DNA from 3 places in the Streptomyces sp. NPDC001270 genome. Region 1 is predicted to be linked to each of the others. Evidence: riboswitches for the same ligand, from Rfam matches in the RefSeq annotation. Region 1 holds a riboswitch; each other region holds the start of a gene.

Region 1 (7,583 bases):
CCTGCGGAAACGCACACGCTTTTCGCACCGCCGCCGTCGGACGCGCCCCCTGTACCGGGGCCGCCCGCCGTGTCGGTCCCCGAGCAGCCGCACTCCGCGACCCTCATCGGTTCCGTGCAGCGCGCGATGCGCCTGCTGGAGTGCGTCGCCGGGCACGAGTACGGCGCCCCCGCCAAGCAACTGGCCCGCGAGACCGGACTGGCCCTCCCCACGGCTTACCACCTGCTGCGCACCCTCGTGCACGAGGGCTATCTACGGCGCGACAAGGGACTGTTCTTCCTCGGTGAGGCGGCGGTGCGGCTGAGCAGCAGCGGCGCGAGGCAGAAACGTCGCAGCACCGTGGCCTCCACGCTTGCGCAGTGGCGTGATTCCATCGGTGTGCCCGTGTACTACGCCGCGTACCGCGAGGGTGAGATCGAGATCATGTGCATCTCCGACAGCCCGGGCAACCCGGCGGTCGAGGAGTGGGCGGACTTCCGCGAGACCGGTCACGCTCACGCGATCGGGCAGTGCCTGCTGTCGCAGCTTGACGAGACGGCCCGGCGCGACCATCTCGACCGCCACCCCGTCCGGTCCATCACTCCGTACACCGTGCGCGACGACCACAGCCTGCTGCGACGCCTGGAGCGAGTGCGCCGGATGACTCCGGTGGCGGAACAGCAGGAGTACGCGCTGGGCACGGTCTGCGCGGCCATCCCGATCACGATCGGCACCACGGCCGCCACCATGGCCATTTCGGTGCCCTTCCACCAGGCCGACCGATTGCTGCCCGCGGTGGAACTTCTGCAGGCCGAGATCGCACGTCGTCTTGGGACACTCGCGATCTCTATCAGTATCTGAAAACTCACTCCTTGTGATCTGTCGTGTACGTTCAGCAAGATGCCATCAGTGCCAATGGGTCATTCCAGGCCAGTCCGCATGACATGACGGGGTAGGCGATGCGCGAGTCCGTACAGGCAGAGGTCATGATGAGCTTCCTCGTCTCCGAGGAGCTCTCCTTCCGCATTCCGGTGGAGTTGCGGTACGAGACCTGTGATCCCTATGCCGTGCGGCTGACCTTCCACCTGCCCGGAGACGCCCCGGTGACCTGGGCCTTCGGGCGGGAGCTGCTGATCGACGGGGTGGGCCGGCCGTGCGGGGACGGTGACGTGCACATCGCACCCGTCGATTCCGAGGCCCTGGGCGAGGTGCTGATCCGGCTTCAGGTCGGCGGCGACCAAGCGGTGTTCCGGTCCTCGGCACCGCCGCTGGTGACGTTCCTGGACCGTACGGACAAACTGGTGCCGTTGGGCCAGGAGGGGGCGCTCGCCGACTTCGACGCTCACCTCGAAGATGCCCTGGACCGCATCCTGGCCGAGGAGCAGAGCGCCGGCTGAGACGTGGCCGGCCGGGCGCCGGGCAGTGCCGGCGGCGGATTGTGCAGGAACGCTTCCTCTTGGACCTTCCCGCTCTGGGCGGCGCGTCACCGCTTGCGGCGCCTGCCCCTACCGCCGCGCGCCACGGCGGCCGGTGCCGGGACCGCCGCCCCCACGGGTGCCGGGGCTGTCTGCCCCGGCCGGTCGGCCGACACGACCAGCGCCGCCAGCGCCGTGGTGACTGGCACCGAGGCGACCAGACCGATCGAGCCCACCAGAGTGCGGACGATCTCCTCCGCCACCAACTCACTGTTGGCGACCGTGTCGACGCTGCTCTGCGCGATCGAGAAGAGCAGCAGCAGCGGCAGGGCGGCGCCGGCGTAGGCGAGGACGAGCGTGTTGACGACGGACGCGATGTGGTCACGGCCGATGCGGATGCCCGCCCGGTACAGCCCGCGCCAGCCCATCGAGGGATTGGCCTCGTGCAGTTCCCAGACGGCGGAGGTCTGCGTCACCGTCACGTCGTCCAGGACGCCCAGCGAGCCGATGATGACGCCGGCCAGGAACAGACCGCTCATGTCGATCGACGGGTACAGACCGTGGATCAGGCCGGTGTTGTCGTCCGTGTTGCCCGTCAGCGCCGCCCAGCCGATGAACCCGGAGCCGAGGACGCCGATCAGCAGCAGCGAGACCAGCGTGCCGAGGACGGCCACCGAGGTCCGGGCCGACAGGCCGTGGCAGATGTACAGGGCGATCAGCATGATGGCACTCGAACCGATCACGGCCACGACCAGCGGATTCGAGCCCTGTAGGACGGCGGGCAGGATGAAGAGGGTCAGCACCAGGAAGCTGATGGCCAGGGCGACGAGCGCCATCACGCCCCGCAGCCGGCCCACCACCACGACGGCGAGCGCGAAGATGCCGGCGAGCAGCGCCAGCGGGAGCTTCCGGTTCACATCGGTGACCGAGTACTGAAGGTCCTTCGGGGCCGACGGCTCGTAGGCGACGACCACCTTCTCGCTCTGGTGCAGTTGCCGTGACTGGTCCGGCTGCACGATCTCCGTGAACGTACGGCCCTTGTCCTTGCCGGTGTCGACCCGGATGGTGGCCTTCTTGCAGGTACCAGTGGCCTGCTGCTGTGCAGAGTTGCCCTCGGCGGTGGAGGTGTCGCCGGTCGGGGTGTCCCCCGAGGCGTTCACCGACTTGCAGCTCACCGCGACGACCTGGGTGACCGTGGCCTGCTGTGTCTGCCGGTCGAAGCCGACCCCGGTGCGCTCGTGCGGCGGGGCCCCGCCGGGCCAGAGCACCACGAGCCCGACGACGACCGCCGTCGTGAACGGGATGAGGACGGCCGCGATGACCTTGCGCAGATGCTTGGAGACGGGCGCCGCGGGCCCGTGACTGTGGCCGTGTCCGTGTGCATGGCCGTGTCCGTGGCCCTCGCCGGGGCTCTGGCCGGAACCCTGACTGGCTCCCGGACCGTGTTCGTGGCCCGGACCATGGCCGTGTCCGGCCCCGGAACCGTGGCCCTCGTGGCCGTGTCCGCCGCCCTGCTCGGAGCCGCGTCTGCGCTGCGGCTCGGGTGGGGGGTACGGGGACTGCTGCATCGTGGTCACCGACCGATCATCGCAAGAACGACAGGGGCCCTCTGTTCACCGCGCCCGAAGTGACGCTAGCGTGGAGGCACCTTTGCACACGCGGGAGCTCGGAGCACCGGGCTGAGAGGGCGCTGACCTCCGTATTCGCGATGTTTCACGTGGAACGATCGATGTCTCACATGGAACACCGATGAACGGAAGCCGCTGCGTCGACCGCTGAACCTGTTACCGGGTAATGCCGGCGTAGGGAGTAGGTCTCATGGCCAACAAGGACGAACGCACGCCTGTCTCCACGCAGGACGCGACGATCGGAGCCGTCAACGGATCCGACGGCGTCGAGGGCGCGACGACGGGGAAGTCCATCGGCTGGCACAAGGGGTATGTCGAGGGCTCACGCTCCGACCTGCACGTGCCTGTCCGTCAGGTGCATCTCACCAACGGGAAGTCGGTCACGCTGTACGACACCTCGGGGCCGTACACCGATCCGCTCGTCGAGACCGATGTCCGTAGGGGCCTGCCGCCGCTGCGGGAGAACTGGATCATCGCTCGCGGGGACACGGAGGAGTACGCGGGCCGTCCCGTCCGCCCCGAGGACGACGGAATCAAGCACACCTCGCCGCGCGGCGGGCTGCGCAACCTGGACGCCGTCTTCCCCGGCCGCCCCAGGCAGCCGCGCCGGAGCCGTGACGGCGCCGCAGCGGTCACGCAACTCGCCTATGCGCGACGCGGCGAGATCACTCCGGAAATGGAGTTCGTGGCGATCAGGGAGAACGTTTCTCCCGAAGTGGTCCGCGAGGAGATCGCCGCGGGACGGGCTGTCCTGCCGGCCAACGTCAACCACCCGGAGATCGAGCCGATGATCATCGGCAAGCGGTTCCTGGTGAAGGTCAACGCCAACATCGGCAACTCGGCGGTGACCTCCTCCATCGAGGAGGAGGTCGAGAAGATGACCTGGGCGACCCGCTGGGGGGCCGACACGGTCATGGACCTGTCCACCGGCCGCAACATCCACACCACTCGCGAGTGGGTGCTGCGCAACTCCCCCGTCCCCATCGGCACGGTGCCGCTCTACCAGGCACTGGAGAAGGTCGACGGCAGGGCCGAGGAACTGACCTGGGAGATCTACAAGGACACGGTCATCGAGCAGGCCGAGCAGGGCGTGGACTACATGACGGTCCACGCGGGCGTCCGGCTGCCGTACGTGCCGTTGACCGCGAACCGCAAGACCGGCATCGTCTCGCGCGGCGGCTCGATCATGGCCGCCTGGTGCCTCGCGCACCACAAGGAGTCGTTCCTGTACGAGAACTTCCAGGAACTGTGCGAGATCCTCGCCGCCTACGACGTCACGTACTCGCTCGGCGACGGCCTGCGCCCCGGATCGATCGCGGACGCCAACGACGAGGCGCAGTTCGCGGAACTGCGCACGCTCGGGGAACTCAACCGGATCGCCCAGCGTTTCCATGTACAGACGATGATCGAGGGCCCGGGACATGTCCCGATGCACAAGATCAAGGAGAACATCGACCTGCAGCAGGAGATCTGCGATGAAGCTCCATTCTATACGCTCGGCCCGCTGACCACGGACGTCGCTCCGGCCTACGATCACATCACCTCGGGCATCGGGGCCGCGGTGATCGCCTGGTGGGGCACGGCGATGCTCTGCTACGTCACGCCCAAGGAGCACCTGGGCCTGCCCAACCGGGACGACGTCAAGACCGGCGTCATCACCTACAAGATCGCTGCCCACGCGGCCGACCTCGCCAAGGGGCACCCGGGTGCCCAGGAGTGGGACGACGCGCTGTCCGACGCTCGGTTCGAGTTCCGGTGGGAGGACCAGTTCAACCTCGCCCTGGATCCGGACACGGCACGGGAGTTCCACGACGAGACGCTCCCGGCCGAGCCCGCCAAGACGGCCCACTTCTGCTCCATGTGCGGACCGAAATTCTGCTCGATGAAGATTAGCCACACGATCACGGAACGCTTCGGCGGTGATTCGGCCGACGGGGCCTCTCCCGAGGAGATCGCCGAAGGGATGCTCCAGAAATCGAAGGAGTTCGCGGCGAGCGGCAACCGGGTGTACCTGCCGATTGCCGACTGACACACCTCGGTACGGAGTTCACCGCCGCGCGCGGAGGAAACCGGACCTCGGGACGGGAGACTGCCGCGAGCCGGTGTCCGCGCGAGCCACCCGCCGTAGGACGCTGTCCCGGCCGCTGGAAATATGGCCGGAAAGCTATGTCCTGGGCGTCGGAGTGTCCCGGTGATCGAGTGGTGCCACCGGGGTGCCCGGCTTGCGCCCCCGCGGGGGCGCAAGCCGGACTCACTCCGGCTGGTGGTCCGGGCCGCCGAAGTCCGGGCTTGAGTAGTCCGGGCTGCTGAAGCTCGGGCGCGAGCCCGGTGCGGAGGTGTCCTCGGGGCTGCTGAAGCCCGGCCGGCCGTAGCCGAGGCGGGGCATGCGGCCGGTCGGTGTAGGCGGGGACGTACGGCGGGCCGCCACCGCGCCGGGTTCCGCCAGTGAGTCCCGCAGGAAGGGCAGGATGCCCCGTTCCAGCAGGGCTTCCTGCCAGGCTTCCCTGGCCCGGAGGACCTCCGTGTTCGCCGCGGTGTACGTCGCGGTCTCTCGCGAGGGGCGGTTGCGCAAGGCGGTGAGCAACAGCCCGACGGCGGCCACGAGGATCGCGGCCGCGGCCAGCGCGCCGAACACCCATCCCGCAGTGAGCATGGTCTTGGCGAACGCCGGCTCAGGTGTGAGCATCTTCAGGATGTAGCCGACGAGCAGGAATATCGCCGCGGCGGTTCCGGCGAGAACGGGCGCCAGGACCGCGACGATGGCGACGGCACCCGCACCGCTGGTCTCGGCTGCCTCGCCGAGGGTGGTGGCGAGCCCTATCGCGCCCGAGCCCGGATCCGCGGGAGCGGACGCGCGGGCGGACGACGACGGGGTGGACTGCACCGGTTGGCGCAGTTCCTCGCGGACCTTCACATAGTGCTGGTACTCGGTCGCCGCGGACGCCGTGATGAGTGCGGTGGCGTTCAGCGCCATCGTGCGCAGCTGTTCGAGGTTCAGCCGCTGTCCGACAGCGGCCAGGTCAGGACGGTGTGGTGCGGAGCGCAGCGCCTCATCGAGGATCCGCTCGTAATCCTGGCGGTCCTCGCTCAGCAGGTGCTGCGGAACGCTGTTCATGTGCATCCCCCGATGCTCCGTAGGGCTTGGGGCTCGCACGCCGGCGAGCCGTCGGGCAGAAACGGAGGGGAGCCTGCTACGGATAAGCCGATGGTAGAGCCGTGACGGTACGCGGTGACAGGGGTTGCCGGAAATTGGTGTCCGGCCTGCGCGGACGTCGTGGCGGGGCGCCTGCCCCGCGGATGCTCAGCTATCCAGGGGAAGTTGCCGGACCAGCAGCTTTCCGGCCATGGTCACTCCGCCGTCCATCGCGATGGCGAGTCCGTCGGCGTAGACGTGCGGACCCTCGACCACGGGCCCGGCGCCTTCCTCGCCGTCCTCGGAGCCGACTTCCCCGAGCAGGTAGGGGATCGGGCTGTGACCGTGCACGATCCGGGTGCCGCCGTACGTGTCGAGCAGGGAGCGCACGGCGTCGGCGCCGCCGTCGTCGCGGAAGGAGAAACGCTTGGTGAACTTGCGGAACAGATCCCAGCATTCGTCCGCGTCATTGCGGGTGAGTGTCTCGCGGACGGTGTCGTTGACGGCCTCGATCGAGTCGCCATAGTCGAGGTAGGCGGTGGTGTCGGAGTGCACGAGCAGATAGCCGTCGACCTCCTCGACGGCGTCGAGGCGGGCCATCCACTGCAGATGGTGGTCCTGGAGCCGGTCCATGTCGGTCTTCTGGCCGCCGTTGAGCAGCCAGGCGGCCTGGAAGGTGGCGGTGCCCGCGCCGGAGTTGACCGGGGTGTCACCGAACCGCTTGGCGCCCAGCAGGAGCAGTTCGTGGTTGCCCATGAGGGCCTTGCAGTAGCCGCCGGCCGCGGCGGCCTCGGCGGACAGCCGCATCACGAGGTCGATGACGCCGATGCCGTCGGGACCGCGGTCGGTGAAGTCGCCGAGGAACCACAGACGTGTGTTGCCCGCGCACCAGTTGCCCGCGTCGTCGATCAGGCCCTGCTGCTGGAGGGCCGCCACCAGTTCGTCGAAATAGCCGTGCACATCGCCGACGACGTACAGCGGACCTGGGCCGGCCGGGGGCTGTGCGGCCGGGACGGGTGCCGGTTCCACAGGCATCTGGAGCGTGTCGCCGCGGTCGATGACGGGCAGGTCGCGCTCGGTGGGCGTGTACCCCTCCGGGTAGCCCTCCTCGGCGGGCGGAGCAGTGCCGCCGGGGTCGGTGCTGTGGACGTACGGACCGGCCTCGTTGACGTACGCGGGCACCCGGAAGTCGCGCAACGTCTCCGCCCGCTCCACTTCGGGTCCCCGACCGGCCCCCTGAGTCATCCGACCCCTCCACCATCACGCCGCGTCTGCACCGCGTCGGACTGCCTGGTCGCAGCGGTCGCGGTGTCGTGGGCCCATCATAGGAATGCGGATCGCGCCATGTGATGACCCAGGGGTGGTGAATCGGAGCAGGACTCCCGTTCGTCGTGGCTTTCGCCCCGATTGGTCGCTGCTGTCACCGCC
Region 2 (7,583 bases), on a different contig from region 1:
GGCCCAGCCGCGTACATACGGCACTGCCGGTGCCAGATCCTCCGCACGCCTTGCAATCACCCGTCGCGGATCCATCGCTCGATCACTCCAATGCACGTGGGTTAGTTCGTCTTACGGCCGCTTGTGCTGCCTGCGCCCGACAGGTCACGGCGGCACTCGATCGCGCGCCGAAGCAGCTCGGCCAAGCGCTCAGCGGTTTCCGGTGACACCCGGCCCAATTCGATGAGTCCCTGTCCGAAGGCGTTGAGTTCCGCCCGGAGGTACGGGAAGTCCCGAGTCATGCCGGCCGCGGTGAGCACGTCGCGCAGAGCCGTTGTCGCGTTGCGTGCGGCGTACCACTCGTCGGTCTCGATGGGGTTCCAGTTGGCGGCGTCGTACGAGTCGTGTTCAGAGGACATGAGGCGCCTCCGTCTGGACGTCCTTCGCGTAGGCGGCCTGCACGTTCGGGTACTGCTCTCCGTACCGGTCAGCTCGGGCCAGGGTGTCGGCGGCAGCAACGAGCATGACGGCCAGGGCGACGGTCCGCAGCGGCGAAGCCTCGGGCCTGCGGAGGGGAGCATTCAGCCACTGGTAGCGGTCACCGGAGAGCGGGAAGGGACCGGGCACCACGATGTACGAGCCGTGTTCCAGGTACCTGTACTCGGGCGGGATGTCGGTCTCCCCTGCCAGCGCGCGAGTGAACCTTGCGTGAGACCGCGTGGGGAGGAAGAAGCCCGTCCGCTTCGCGGCATAGTCGATTACCGCAGGGCCGACCGGCATGTTCTGCCGCTCCAACTGGTCGAACGTTTCCATGCCGATTCGCTGGCTGGTCACCACGACATCGAAGAGACGGCCCGTCGGCAGCGTGAACGGCCTCCGTGGATCGTCCGCCCAGCGCGCCCTGCACAGTTCCGGGTCCTCTGCCACAGCGGACAGCCATTGGATGCCTCGCCGCGTCATCCTCTGCACGTCATCTCACCCCTACCGGCTTTCAGCGGCCCGTCAGCCGCTGTGTGACCAGCGTCGGCCACTCGGCCTTGAGCTGGGCAGATGACGAGAGGTGACGGGGGATGACGAGTAACGGACCATCGCGTCATCCCCTGTCACCGTGGTGACGTAGTCTCCAAGTTCTCCTGAGCGGCGGGAGCTTTGACCGCGTCCATCAGGGGGAATCCGAACGACACTGCGGCCGTACTCGAATTACGGGGAGGCGAGGACTACGGGCACAGTCCAAGCGGTGGGCACTCTTCTCCGCGAGGCTCGCAAGAAACGCGGCTGGAGCCAGCCGCGCCTGGTCAACGAGCTGCGACGCATCGCGGCCCGGCACGGGCACCAACTTCCCGCCGACGCCAGCGTGAAGCGACGCATTGCCAGTTGGGAGAACGGCCACAGCGTTCCGGACGAGTTCTACGGCCCGTTGCTCTGCGAGGCGCTGGGGTTGACCGCCGCAGAGCTGGGGCTCAACCACATCACCGGCCAGGACGCGACACTTCTCGACACCAGCTATCCCGCGAGTCCAGAAGCGGCGATCGGCAATATCGACCGGCTCTGGCGTGCCGATCTCAACGGCTACGAACCTCTGATTCAGGCCGAGCCGTCCGAGCCCGCGTGGAATGAGGCATCGCTTCGGTGGCTGGTGGCCCCTGAGCCGTCCTTCCCGGCGACGCAGCCGGCCAACGGCCCGCGTGTCGGGCTCGCTGACGTGCAGATGGTCAAGTCCACCAGCGACATGTTCGCCCAGCTCGACGACCGGTTCGGCGGCGACCATGCCCGTCACTCCGTGATCCAGTACCTCAGCCGTGAGGTCGCGCCGCTGCTCGCCGGCCAGTACACGGAACCGGTGGGACGCGCGCTGTTCTCCACCACTGCTGAGGCAACGCTCCTCGCCGGGTGGATGTCGTATGACGCCTGCCACCACGGCCTTGCTCAGCGGTACTTCCTCCAGGCGCTCCGCCTCGCCCAGGACGCCAACGACCGCCGGTTGGCCGGCAGCATCCTGTCAGCCATGAGTCATCAGGCAACCTTCCTCGGCCACTTCACACACGGTGCCACGCTGGCACGCGGCGCTCTCATGGGCATCTCGGGCGTGGCAACTCCCACCCTCCGGGCTCAGTTCCACGCGATGGAGGCTCGCGCCCTTGCCCGTACGGGCGATGAGCGGGCTTGCGAACTTGCTCTTGCGGCGTCGGCCAAGGCGCTGGAGAGCGTGAACAGTGACGACGAGCCCGAGTGGATCACGTACTTCGATCAAGCTGAACTTGCAGCCGAGTCCGCTCACTGCTTCCGCGACGTAAGGAGCGCCCGTCAGGCCGTGGCGCACGCCGAGAAGGCCATGAGCGGCAGCCACGTCCGAAGCGACTTCTTCGTGACCATGGTCCTGGCGGATGCCCACCTACACGCGGGAGAGCCGGAAGAGGCGTGCCGTGTGGCGCTCGATGCCCTGGATCTTGGTGAACAGCTCAAGTCCGCGCGCTGCGTGGCCTACCTCGGCGAGTTTCGACAGCACCTCGGGCGATTTGGCGACATGCCTGCTGTTCGAGACTTCCATGAGCAGGCCAGGGAACACAGGCTGTGGCGCGCCACAGACCCGTTTCGGCCCAAGATCTCGATTCCCTCTCAGCCGTGATCGCGCGGTGGCCCTGGAATCAGCAGATAGCTCCGGCATTGGTCACGCTGCTCAGCTCACCATGATTGAGATCCTCACCGGGAACCGTGGAAAGAGACTCGGCAAGAACCTACATAGGCTGCCAGTCGTGCCGCCCATCCCCACTCCTAATCTCGGCCACACGGTGCAGGAACTCCTCCGCGGCCCGCTCGCTCGCGGCGCCCTGGTGCCCCATCCAGAGCGTCATCATGAGTTCACGGATGTCGCCCAGCACCTTGTAGCCCGGCCAGTTCATGACGTCGAACCCGTAGTGGTGAACGAACCCTTCGTACTGTGATCGATCGTGCCAGCCGTACCGGTCGTAGAAGATCGCCGTCTGGATGAGATCCCACTCGCGCGGAGCCAGGGTGAAGCCGTCGAGGTCGCTCAGGATCGCTTGGCCGTTCCGGTGGCGGAGGATGTTTCCGATGCTCGCGTCCCCGTGGATCATCCCGAAGGGGAGCACGAAATCCAACCGGTCGTACTCCTTACCGAGCTTTTCGGCTCGCTCCGCCAAGAACGCCCGGTCCTCGTCCGTGACGCCGTTCAGTTCCCGGAGGCTTGCCGTCACCTTGGCCATCGGGTCGTAGTAGGGGAGACCGAGTGACTGCGATTCTTCGAGCCAGTGCAGACGGCGGAGGAGGTCGCCCAGCTCGGTGACGGTCGCGTACTCTTCGCGATCCTGGGCGCTCTCCCAGTAGGTGACGACTCTGCCCCCAATCACGAGCGGTTGCCGGACGCCGGGCAGTACACGGGCGGCAGGAAAGTCGTGCTCCGCCAGCCAGCGGGCCACGCCTACAGCCCGGTCCATCTCCAGCAGAGCGTCAGGGTTACGTGCGATGCGGACGATGACGGGGGAGTGGGCGAGCCGGTACACGGCGTTTGACCCGAGCCTCAGCAGCTCGGCACCCGCCGGATCGAGCCCAGCCTGCCGGCATGCCTCCCTGAGCACGTCTTCCGCGGCCTCCGCCGTGAACGGCGTCACGCTGCCCTGGGTGTCTCCGTCGCCCGACATCATGGGGCCGACGCTACCGCCAGCATGGGCCGGGCCGACAGACGGCCCGTCGTGGAAGGATGTCCCATGCCCTTGGCCAGGCTCGGAAAATGCAGGTCACAGGCGTGCGGGCAGTGCCTAGCATCGCTTCCGCCGGGCCGTCTGTGGGCCGTCCGAGGGCGGCCGACAGCGACCGGGAACGACAGACAACGACCACCGCGCGGGCTTTCCGCCGCAGGTCACCCGAGTGGATCTGCGACACTGGTACGGCCATGCCTAAACCCGGAGAACTCACCTTCACAGCCCCCCGCGGCGCCCAGCGGCCGCCGCGGCATCTCGCTGATCTCTCGCCCGCCGAACGCAAGGAGGCCGTCGCCGCGATCGGCGAGAAGCCGTTCCGGGCGAAGCAGCTCTCGCAGCACTACTTCGCGCGGTACGCGCACGACCCCGAGCAGTGGACCGACATTCCCGCGGCCTCCCGCGGCCGGCTGCGGGAGGCGTTGTTCCCCGAGCTGATGACGGTCGTACGGCATCTGTCGACCGACGAGGGAACCACGCGCAAGACGCTGTGGCGGCTGTTCGACGGGACGCTCGTCGAGTCGGTGCTGATGCGGTATCCGGACCGGGTGACGATGTGCATCAGCTCGCAGGCCGGCTGCGGGATGAACTGCCCCTTCTGCGCCACCGGGCAGGCCGGTCTCGACCGGAACCTGTCGACCGCCGAGATCGTGCACCAGATCGTGGACGGGATGCGGGCCCTCAGGGACGGCGAGGTGCCCGGCGGCCCGGCGCGGCTGTCCAACATCGTGTTCATGGGCATGGGCGAGCCGCTCGCCAACTACAAGCGGGTCGTGGGCGCGATCCGGGCGCTCACCGACCCCGAGCCGGACGGGCTCGGGCTGTCCCAGCGCGGCATCACCGTCTCGACCGTCGGACTCGTCCCGGCCATCCACCGGTTCGCCGACGAGGGCTTCAAGTGCCGCCTCGCGATCTCCCTGCACGCGCCCGACGACGAACTGCGCGACACCCTCGTCCCCGTGAACACGCGGTGGAAGGTGCGCGAGGTGCTGGACGCCGGTCTGGAGTACGCCGCCAGGTCCGGGCGCCGGCTGTCCATCGAGTACGCGCTGATCCGCGACATCAACGACCAGGCGTGGCGGGGCGACCGGCTCGGCCGGCTGCTCAAGGGCAAGCCCGTGCACGTCAACCTCATCCCGCTCAACCCGACGCCGGGCTCCAAGTGGACCGCCTCCAGGCCCGAGGACGAGCGGGCCTTCGTGGCGGCCATCGAGGCGCACGGGGTGCCGGTGACCATCCGGGACACCCGCGGGCAGGAGATCGACGGCGCCTGCGGTCAGCTGGCTGCCACCGAGCGGTAGCCGGACGGTAGTCTGAGCCCGGTCATAACGTCATATCGCGAACCTCGTGTTCCGAACATTCCGAATATTCCGACAGGGGAGCGCCACAGCGCTGAGAGTGCGGCACACCGGCCGCAGACCCTCCGAACCTCGCCCAGGTCATTCTGGGTAGGGAGATCGGTCCTCACTCAAGCTGTTGCGCCCTGCCCGGACCTGCCTCGTACGGTCCGGGCAGGGCCGCGTCTCTTCCTGGTCAACCCCAGGAGGAATCCAGTTGCACACCAAGACCTTCGTGGCCGTCGTGGTCGGGCTCGGCCTGGTCACGCTGTCCGCGTGCGGGTCCACGAACGACGGGGGCGCCGACGCCAAGACGGTCACCCTCGTCAGCCACGATTCGTGGGCGGTCTCGAAGAACGTGCTCAAGGACTTCGAGAAGCAGTCCGGTTACACCGTCAGGGTCCTCAAGGACGGCGACGCCGGGCAGGCCGTCAACAAGGCGATCCTGACCAAGGACAACCCGCAGGGCGACGTCTTCTTCGGCGTCGACAACACCCTGCTGTCGCGTGCCCTCGACAACGGGCTGTTCCAGTCGTACCAGCCGAAGGACTACGACCGGATCGAACCCGAGTACCGGGACGGCGCGTCCGGGCACCGGGTCACGCCCATCGACACCGGTGACATCTGCGTCAACTACGACAAGGCGTACTTCGAGCGGCACCGGCTGGCCCCGCCGCAGACCTTCGACGACCTGGTCGAACCCCAGTACAAGAACCTGCTCGTCACCGAGAACGCCGCCACCTCCTCGCCCGGCCTCGGCTTTCTGCTCGGCACCGCCGCGAAGTACGGCGACGCCGGCTGGAGCGCGTACTGGAAGAAGCTCAAGGCCAACGGCGTCAAGGTGGTCGACGGCTGGGAGCAGGCGTACGACGAGGAGTTCTCCGGCTCGGCCGGCGGCAGGAAGGCGGGCGGCGACCGGCCGCTCGTCGTGTCGTACGCCTCCTCGCCGCCCGCCGAGGTCGTCTACGCCGACCCGAAACCGGCCACCGCGCCCACCGGAGTGGCCGCCGGAACCTGCTTCCGGCAGATCGAGTACGCCGGACTGCTCTCGGGTGCCCGCAACAGCGCGGGCGGCAAGGCGTTCCTGGACTTCCTGACCGGCAAGGAGTTCCAGGAGGACATGCCGCTGAACATGTTCGTCTACCCGGTGCGCACGGATGCCGCGGTGCCGCAGGAGTTCGAGAAGTACGGCCCGCAGGCCAAGGACCCCGAGACCATGGCGCCCGACCGGATCGCCGCCGACCGTGACCAGTGGGTCAAGTCGTGGACCTCACTCGTACTGAACTGACCGGGGCGGACGAGGGGACCGGGCCGGCGGAGGCGGCCGGTTCCCTCCCGCGCGGGCGGCACGGCACCGGGAACCTGGTGCGGCTCGCGCTGCTGGCCGGACCCGTCGCGTTCTTCGCCGTGTTCTTCGCCTGGCCGGTGGCCGCGATCGTCGCCCGCGGTCTGAAACCGGACGGCGCCTGGCGGCTGGGACGGATCGCGGACGTCGTGGCCCGTTCCGACATCCGGCACGTGCTGTGGTTCACCACCTGGCAGGCGCTCGCCTCCACCGCGCTCACCCTGCTGGTCGCGCTGCCCGGCGCGTACGTCTTCGCCCGCTTCGACTTCCCGGGCAAACGGGTCCTGCGGGCCGTGGTCACCGTGCCGTTCGTGCTGCCGACCGTCGTCGTCGGCACCGCCTTCCTCGCCCTCGTCGGGCGTGGCGGCCTCCTCGACGACCTGTGGGGCGTGCGGCTGGACACCACCGTCTGGGCGATCCTGCTCGCGCACGTCTTCTTCAACTACGCCGTCGTCGTCCGCACGGTCGGCGGACTGTGGTCCGGGCTCGACCCGCGCCAGGAGGAGGCCGCGCGGATGCTGGGCGCGTCGCCCCTGACCGCCTGGCGCACGGTGACCCGGCCGGCGCTGGCCCCGGCGGTGGCCGCCGCCGCGCTGATGGTGTTCCTGTTCACCTTCACCTCCTTCGGCGTGGTGCAGATCCTCGGCGGCCCCACCTTCGCCACGCTCGAAGTGGAGATCTACCGGGAGACGTCCCAGATCTTCGACCTGTCCACGGCCGCGGTCCTCACCCTGGTCCAGTTCGCGGCGGTCGGCGTGATCCTCGCCGTGCACGCCTGGACGGTACGGCGGCGGGAGAGCACGCTGCGCCTGGTCGACGCGTCGCTGACGGCACGCCGGCCGCGCGGGGCGGGCCAGTGGGCGATGCTCGGCGGTGTCCTGGCCACCGTCGCCGTACTCGTGCTGCTGCCGCTCGGGGTGCTGGTGCAGCGCTCCCTCGCCGCTCCCGGCCTCGGCTACTACCGGGCGCTGACCCGTGCGGACGGCGGTACGTTCCTGGTGGCGCCGATCGCCGCGGTCGGCAACTCCCTGCGCTACGCCGTCGTCGCCACCGCCATCGCGGTGCTGATCGGCTCCCTCGCCGCCGCGGCCCTCGCCCGCGGCGCCGGCCGGATCGTACGGGGCTTCGACGCGCTGCTGATGCTGCCGCTCGGCGTGTCCGCCGTGACCGTCGGTTTCGGTTTCCTGATCGCGCTGGACAAGCCGC
Region 3 (7,583 bases), on a different contig from region 1:
GTCCAGACGGGTGTCCAGGGCCCGGTAGACCGTGGCCATCCCGCCGACCGCGATCCGTGCGTCGACGCGATAACGGCCGTCGAGCACCTGCCCGACCAGGGGGTCCTGAAGGGTCGTATCCACGCAGGTGAGTCTACGAGCCGGTACCGACAGTCCTCCTCGTTACCGAGAGATCGGACCGGGACTGCGGCCGACCTGTGACGCGTCCCACGACACCCCGTCACCCCCGGAACCCCACACCCGCCACCCACGGCCCGTGACCGGGCCCGACGGCCTCACCGCCCCATCCCTGCCGACGGCCCCCACCGACCCCGCACCGGCCCCGGAATCCCCGGCCCCACGAACCCGTCCGTGCACCCACCACCGACGCCGGGCCCCACGGGAAACGTCCACCGCTCGGCGGACAGCAAACGGGTGGTGCGTGGTTGCGAGAGCATCCTGGCACGACAACCCCGCTCAGAACGCGGGCCGCTCCGGATCGAGCGCGGCCAGGCCCTCCGCGGGAGACGACGCCTCGGCGAAGTGCCGCCGGGGGATCCGCCCCGCCAGCCGTGCCAGCCGCCCCGCGTCCACCGCGTGCCGCATCGCCGCGGCCATCCGCTCCGGTTGCTGCGACCGGGTGACGGCCGAGGCCAGCATGACCCCCGCGCACCCCAGCTCCATCGCCAGGGCCACGTCCGACGCCGTACCGGCTCCCGCGTCCAGGATCACCGGTACGCGCGCGTGCTCCACGATCAGCTGGAAGTTGTGCGGATTGCGGATCCCGAGCCCGGAACCGATCGGCGAGCCGAGCGGCATCACCGCCGCGCACCCCACGTCCTCCAGCTTCCGCGCCAGCACGGGATCGTCGTTCGTGTACGGCAGCACCGTGAAACCGTCGTCGACGAGGGTCTCCGCCGCGTCCAGTAGCTCGATCGGGTCCGGCAGCAGTGTCCGCTCGTCGGCGATCACCTCGAGTTTGATCAGATCGGACCCGAGCGCCTCCCGGGCCAGTCGCGCGGTCAGCACCGCCTCGCCCGCGGTGAAGCAGCCCGCCGTGTTGGGCAGCACCCGGATGCCGAGCCGTTCCAGGACCGAGAGCACGGACCCGTGCACATCGGGGTCGACCCGGCGCATCGCCACGGTGGTCAGCTCCGTTCCGGAGGCGACCAGCGCCCGCTCCAGCACGTCGAGGCTGGGCGCACCGCCCGTACCCATGATCAACCGGGACGTGAAGGACGTACCGCCGAGGACGAAGGGATCGTCGGCCATGGTTCAGCCTCCTTGGACGGCGGTGAGGACTTCGACGCGGTCCCCCTCGCTCAGGGCGGTGGCGGGCCACTGCGCGCGCGGGACGACGGTTTCGTTGAGCGCGGCGGCCACTCCGCCGGGCGCTGTGGTGAGGGTCTGCACGAGGGCGTCGAGGGCCGTGCCGGGCGCGATCTCCCGGTGCTCCCCGTTGACGGAGATGATCATGCGGGCTGCTCCGTGAGGGCGGCGGCGCCGAAGCGCGCGGGGGTGAACGGACGGACCTCCTCCGGGAGCGTCCCGGTGGCCAGGACGTGCGCCATGACATCCCCGGTGACCGGGGTGAGCAGCACGCCGTTGCGGTAGTGCCCGGTGGCCACGTGCAGCCCGTCGAGCGCGGTCGGGCCGAGCAGCGGCGCGTTGTCCGGGGAGCCGGGCCGCAGCCCGGCCCGGGTCTCGGTCAGCGGCAGTTCGGTGATCCCGGGCACCAGCTCGTGCGCGTCGCGCAGCAGCTCGTACACGCCGCCCGCGGTCACCGTGGTGTCCCAGCCCAGTTCCTCGTCGGTCGCCCCGACGACCAGCTCACCGTTCTCCCGCGGCACCAGGTAGACCTGGCTGCCGCGCACCACGGCCCGCACGGTCCGGCTCAGGAACGGCGCGTACCGCTTCGGCACGGTCAGCCGCAGCACCTGACCCTTCACCGGCCGCACCGGCGGCAGCACGGCCTCCGGCAGGCCCGCCAGCCGGCCGCTCAGGCTGCCGGCCGCGAGCACCACCTGCCCGGCGTCCAGTTCGGTGCCGTCCCCGGTGATCACCCCGACGGCCCGGTCCCGGCGCACCACGCAGCGTTCGGCCCAGGCGCGGTGGAACACCACTCCCGCCCGCTCGCAGGCCGCCAGCAGCGCCGCCGCCAGCCGCCGCGGGTCGATCTGGTGGTCGCCGTCCACCCGCAGCCCGCCCCGCACCCCCGGCGCGAGCATCGGCTCCAGACGACGGCAGTCCCGGCCGGACAGCCACTCGGACTCAAGACCGGAGCGCTGTTGCAGTTCGTGCAGGTCGCGCAGGTGCGCGCGGTCGTCGGCGTCCAGCGCGACGGCGAGCGTGCCGCACCGGCGGTAGCCGAGGTCGCGGCCGGTCAGCTCGGTCAGCTCGGCCGCGAAGTCCGGATAGCGGCGCGCCGAGGCCAGGTTCAGGCCGAGCAGCGTCTGCTCGCCGTGGTGCAGTTCGGTGACCGCGGCCAGCATGCCGGCCGCGACCTGTGCGGCCCCGCCACCCGGCTCGGGATCCACGACGGCCGTGGCGAATCCGCGCTGCGCGGCCCGCCAGGCCGTGACCAGGCCGATGATTCCGCCCCCGATGACGAGGACATCCGACGTACGTGACGACATGGGCGTCCAGCCCCTCCCTTCGCCGGCATGACCCGGATCAGGTTCGTACGGTCGGAGGCCGCCAGCCTCCCTCTCAGCCCGGTGCGTCCGGGCTCCCGCGAGTGCTTGTACGGTGGCCACCCTAGCCCGCCGCCGCCCGCCTCGAAAAGGAAGCCTCGGCCCGCACCCCGCTCGCGGCCTCGGCCCGCACGCGGCTCGGCGGGCTCCGGCCGGGCGGCGCGACGCGCACGGAGGAACGGCCGGCGCGGGCCCCTGGCGGACACCGGACGAGCCCGTGTGCAGCAGGTCACCCAGCACGCCCCCTGACTGACAAATCGTCAGTTGACTATGGTGATCAGCGTGAGCCAGCAGACGCAGCAACGGAGCACGTCACAGGTGCGGCGCGTGGTCGTCGCCGGCGCGGGCATGGCCGGGGTGCAGACCGCGGTCGCCCTGCGGGAGCAAGGGTTCAGGGGCACGGTGACCGTGGTCGGCGCGGAGCCCCACGCGCCGTACGACCGGCCACCGCTGTCCAAGGCCGTGCTGCTCGGCAAGGTCGAGGGCTCGGCCTTCGACGTCGATTTCGGCGCGCTCGGCATCGACCTCGAACTGGGCCGGGAGGCGCTCGGCGTGCGCCCCGGCGACCACGAGCTGGACACCGCGGCCGGTCCGGTGCCGTACGACGTCCTGGTCCTCGCCACCGGCGCCGAACCGATCCGGCTGCCCGGCGCGGAGGGCGTCCCCGGCGTGCACCTGCTGCGCACCCTCGACGACGCCCAGGCGCTGCGGCCGGTGCTCGCCCGGCAGCACGACATCGTGGTCGTCGGCGCGGGCTGGATCGGCGCCGAGTTCGCCACGGCGGCCCGCGAGGCGGGCTGTGCGGTCACGGTCGTCGAGGCCGCCGCCCGCCCGCTCGCGGGCGCGCTCCCCGCCGAGGTCACGGCGCCGATGGCCGCCTGGTACGCGGACAGCGGCACCGAACTGCGCACCCACGCGCGCGTGGCGCGCGTCGAGCCCGGCGCGGTGGTGCTCGACGACGGCTCGCGGCTGCCCGCGGGCGCCGTCGTGGTCGGCATCGGCGCCCGCCCCGCCACCGCCTGGCTGGCCGGTTCCGGCATCGAGCTGGGCGCCCATCGCGAGGTCGTGGCCGACGACCATCTGCGCACCTCCGCGCCGGACGTCTACGCGGTCGGTGACTGCGCGTCCTTCCCCTCCGCCCGGTACGGCGAGCGCCTGCTCGTCCACCACTGGGACAACGCCCTCCAGGGGCCGCGCACGGTCGCCGCGAACATCATCGGCGACACCCCGGCGGCCTACGACCCGGTGCCGTACTTCTGGTCCGAGCAGTTCGGGCGTTTCGTGCAGTACGTCGGCCACTACCCGGCGGCCGACACGCTGCTGTGGCGCGGCGACCCCGCCGGGCCCGCCTGGACCGTCTGCTGGCTGGGCGCGGGCCGGCTGGTCGCCCTGCTGGCCGTGGGCCGGCCGCGTGATCTGGCGCAGGGACGGCGGCTGATCGAGGCGGGCACGCCGATGGATCCGCTGCTGCTCGCGGACCCGGCGAGGCCGCTGAAGGAGGCCACCGCGTGACGCGCGATATCCCCAGGTCGGACGGGCCTGGCTTCCGACTGTCGGTCCGGGATGGCACGCTGTTTCCGTGACCGAGATTGACGCAAAGATCGATGCTCTCGTCCCTGCATGGCTCACCCTCCCCGACATCGCCGAGCAGCTCGGCGTCGAGGTGACACGTGTCCGGCAGCTGGTCAAGGAGGGCCAGCTCATCGCCGTACGCCGTGGCGAGAACCGTGCGCTGCACGTCCCTGCCGCCTTCATCGACGGGGACAAGGTCGTCAAGGGTCTGTCCGGGACCCTGACGCTCCTGCGGGACGACGGCTTCACGGACGAGGAAATGCTGGAGTGGCTCTTTACTCCTGACCCGACCCTGCCCGGCACCCCCGCGCAGGCCCTCAGCGAGAACCGCGGCACGGAGGTGAAGCGCCGCGCCCAGGCGCTCGCCGTCTGATCCGAACGCCCTCCGACGTACGGGCCGCGGCCCCCGGACGGGCCACGGCCGGGGTGGATCACGGCCCGGGCCCGTCCGGCGCCCGGCCGCCGGACCCGGTGCCGCGCATCGCGCCCCGTGCCCGGCCGCCGGGCCACCGTGTCGCCGTGCCCCGCGAGCCGCCCGGACGGGGCGGTCGGTCCGGCCCGTACGTCACGACACCGCACCACACCGCATCACCTCACCGACCTCACACCCATCCCGGGGGACAGACATGCCGGACACCGACATCACGGCCGACAGCGCGGCCGTCAGCACCGAGACCACAGCCGGCACCGAGACCATTGCCGGCACCGGCACCGGCACCGCCGCCCGCACGGCCCGTGACCGGCTCGCCGACGCCCGGCTCTATCTCTGCACGGACGCCCGCAAGGACCAGGGCGACCTCGCCGAGTTCCTGGACGCGGTCCTGGCCGGCGGGGTCGACGTCGTGCAGCTGCGCGACAAGGGCATGGAGGCGGCCGAGGAGCTGGCGCACCTGGAGGTGTTCGCCGACGCCTGCGCCCGGCACGGCAAACTGCTCGCGGTCAACGACCGCGCGGACGTCGCCCACGCCGCCCGCGCCGCCGTGCTCCACCTGGGACAGGGCGACCTCCCGGTACCCGCGGCCCGCGCCGTCCTCGGCGACGACGTGCTCATAGGCCGCTCCACACACGCCCCGGAGGAGGCCGTGGCGGCGGCCGTCCAGGACGGCGTGGACTACTTCTGCACCGGTCCGTGCTGGCCCACGCCCACCAAGCCCGGCCGGCCCGCGCCCGGCCTGGACCTGGTCCGGTACACGGCCGCGCTGGGCACCGCCCGGCCCTGGTTCGCCATCGGCGGCATCGACCTGGGCAACCTCGACGAGGTACTGGACGCCGGGGCCCGCCGGGTGGTCGTCGTCCGCGCGATCACCGAGGCCGACGACCCCGGAGCGGCGGCGGCCGAGTTCACCGGGCGACTGCGACGGGACGGCTAGCAATCACCTGGCCAGGCCCTGTCCAAGGGATGGACAAGAGTTCGGCAATTCGGGCAAATCTCCGGCGCCCGGTTGGGGGACCGCCCGGGCCTGGCTAACCTGCGGGTATGGCCCTTGGAACCGCATCCACCAGGACCGACCGCGCGCGCACCGTGCGTGACATCCTGAGCACCGGCAAGACGACGTACTCGTTCGAGTTCTACGCGCCGAAGACGCCCAAGGGTGAACGGAGTCTGTGGAACGCGCTGCGCAGGGTCGAGGCGGTGGCCCCCGACTTCGTGTCCGTCACCTACGGCGCCGGCGGCACCACCCGCGCGACCACGGTCAAGGAGACCCAGCAGATCGTCGCCGACACCACGCTGACGCCGGTCGCCCACCTCACCGCCGTCGACCACTCCGTCGCCGAACTCCGCAACATCATCGGCCAGTACGCGGACGCCGGGATCCGCAACATGCTCGCGGTCCGCGGCGACCCGCCCGGCGACCCCATGGGCGCGTGGGTGCCGCACCCCCAGGGCCTGACCTACGCGGCCGAACTCGTCGCGCTCATCAAGGAGTCGGGCGACTTCTGCGTGGGTGTCGCCGCCTTCCCGGAGATGCATCCGCGCTCCGCCGACTGGGACACCGACGTCGCCCGCTTCGTGGACAAGTGCCGCGCGGGCGCCGACTATGCCATCACGCAGATGTTCTTCGAGCCGGAGTCGTACCTGCGGCTGCGCGACCGGGTCGCGGCGGCCGGCTGCGAGACCCCGGTCATCCCCGAGATCCTGCCGGTCACGAGTCTGCGGATGCTGGAGCGGCTGCCCAAGCTGAGCAACGCCGGGTTCCCGCAGGCGCTGAAAGAACGGATCCTCACAGCCAAGGACGATCCGGCGGCGGTACGCTCCATTGGCATCGAGTTCGCCACGGAGTTCTGCGCCCGGCTGCTGGCCGAGGGAGTGCCCGGACTGCACTTCATCACGCTCAACAACTCCACGGCGCCACTGGAGATCTACGAGAACCTGGGCCTGCACCATCCTCCGCAGACCTAGACCGGCATCACCGAGATACGACACACTGCGTAGCGGTCACTGGGAGAGGGGCGTACATGGGCTGGGCGGTCCTCTACCTCGCGTTCGGCATCGTCGCGCTGTGGTTGCTCGGCGAGGTGCTGTTGCAGTACAAGGCACGGCTGCGCTGGCGGCTGCTGGCGTTCGTCGGCTTCCTCGGCGTCGTGCTCGGTGTGCTGATGCCCTCCGTCGTCGTCATCGCGCTGGGCGCGGTGGCCTTCGCGGTCGGCCAGACCTACGTCACGCTGTCGTTCCGCCGCGGCTTCGCCGAGGGCTGGGTGGTCCGCCGGGGAGCGGTCGGCGGCAAGCGCCGGGGCGGCGGTCCCGACCACCAGGACGACCGGGACCCCGATCCGGGGGCCCAGGACCCGTCGGCGGCCCGGACCGGCCAGGGCGCGGACGCCGGGGACGCCGGTTACCGGCAGGACGGCGAGTACGGCCAGGACGGCGGTTACGGCCACGACGGCGCCCCGCACGGCGGCCACGACGGCGACTACGACCGCGACGACGTGTTCGCCGCGGCCCACCCCGGCCGGCAGGCCGCCGAAGCCACCGCCGTCTACGAACCGCAGCCCATGCCCGAGGACACCGGCTCCTACGGCATATACGGCGACTCCGCCCACGCTGCCGCGGCCCAGCACCAGGACCCGGGCTACGCGGCCACCGCCCAGGGCGCCGACCAGGGCTACTCGTACGACTACTCCGGCTACGGCCAGCAGCAGTACGGCTACGACACGGGCGACCAGCAGCAGTACGCCCCCTACTCCGACCCGTACGTCGGCGCCCAGAACTACGGCGGCGCCGCGTACGACAACGGCTACGGCGGTCAGCAGTACGGCCAACAGCCCTACGGCCAGGACCAGTACGGCAACGGCGGCTACGGCGAGACCCCGGCCGGCGGCGTCTGGGTCCCGCAGCAG

Evidence for each region. A riboswitch is a leader RNA that binds a small molecule or an ion and turns the genes downstream of it on or off. The one in region 1 is predicted to bind thiamine pyrophosphate.
Region 2: another riboswitch for thiamine pyrophosphate. It lies ahead of ACFY2B_RS18275 (thiamine ABC transporter substrate binding subunit); the one in region 1 lies ahead of thiC (phosphomethylpyrimidine synthase ThiC).
Region 3: another riboswitch for thiamine pyrophosphate. It lies ahead of thiO (glycine oxidase ThiO); the one in region 1 lies ahead of thiC (phosphomethylpyrimidine synthase ThiC).

What each region holds. Positions count from the first base shown of each region.
Region 1 covers NZ_JBIAXM010000012.1:56,915-64,497, reverse strand. Annotated here, with positions in the region: gene ACFY2B_RS21295 (IclR family transcriptional regulator) at 1-840, shown strand, start outside; gene ACFY2B_RS21290 (SsgA family sporulation/cell division regulator) at 939-1,376, shown strand; gene ACFY2B_RS21285 (YibE/F family protein) at 1,463-2,971, opposite strand; TPP riboswitch at 3,043-3,220, shown strand; gene thiC (phosphomethylpyrimidine synthase ThiC) at 3,213-5,051, shown strand; gene ACFY2B_RS21275 (hypothetical protein) at 5,274-6,143, opposite strand; gene ACFY2B_RS21270 (metallophosphoesterase) at 6,324-7,400, opposite strand.
Region 2 covers NZ_JBIAXM010000010.1:45,740-53,322, reverse strand. Annotated here, with positions in the region: gene ACFY2B_RS18305 (hypothetical protein) at 1-75, opposite strand, end outside; gene ACFY2B_RS18300 (hypothetical protein) at 102-398, opposite strand; gene ACFY2B_RS18295 (bifunctional DNA primase/polymerase) at 388-939, opposite strand; gene ACFY2B_RS18290 (hypothetical protein) at 1,334-2,605, shown strand; gene ACFY2B_RS18285 (phosphotransferase enzyme family protein) at 2,715-3,641, opposite strand; gene rlmN (23S rRNA (adenine(2503)-C(2))-methyltransferase RlmN) at 3,890-4,996, shown strand; TPP riboswitch at 5,061-5,168, shown strand; gene ACFY2B_RS18275 (thiamine ABC transporter substrate binding subunit) at 5,250-6,320, shown strand; gene ACFY2B_RS18270 (ABC transporter permease) at 6,413-7,583, shown strand, end outside.
Region 3 covers NZ_JBIAXM010000014.1:43,075-50,657, forward strand. Annotated here, with positions in the region: gene pknB (Stk1 family PASTA domain-containing Ser/Thr kinase) at 1-123, opposite strand, end outside; gene ACFY2B_RS23740 (thiazole synthase) at 457-1,251, opposite strand; gene thiS (sulfur carrier protein ThiS) at 1,255-1,455, opposite strand; gene thiO (glycine oxidase ThiO) at 1,452-2,615, opposite strand; TPP riboswitch at 2,613-2,724, opposite strand; gene ACFY2B_RS23755 (NAD(P)/FAD-dependent oxidoreductase) at 2,943-4,184, shown strand; gene ACFY2B_RS23760 (Rv2175c family DNA-binding protein) at 4,252-4,617, shown strand; gene thiE (thiamine phosphate synthase) at 4,871-5,614, shown strand; gene metF (methylenetetrahydrofolate reductase [NAD(P)H]) at 5,722-6,645, shown strand; gene ACFY2B_RS23775 (hypothetical protein) at 6,702-7,583, shown strand, end outside.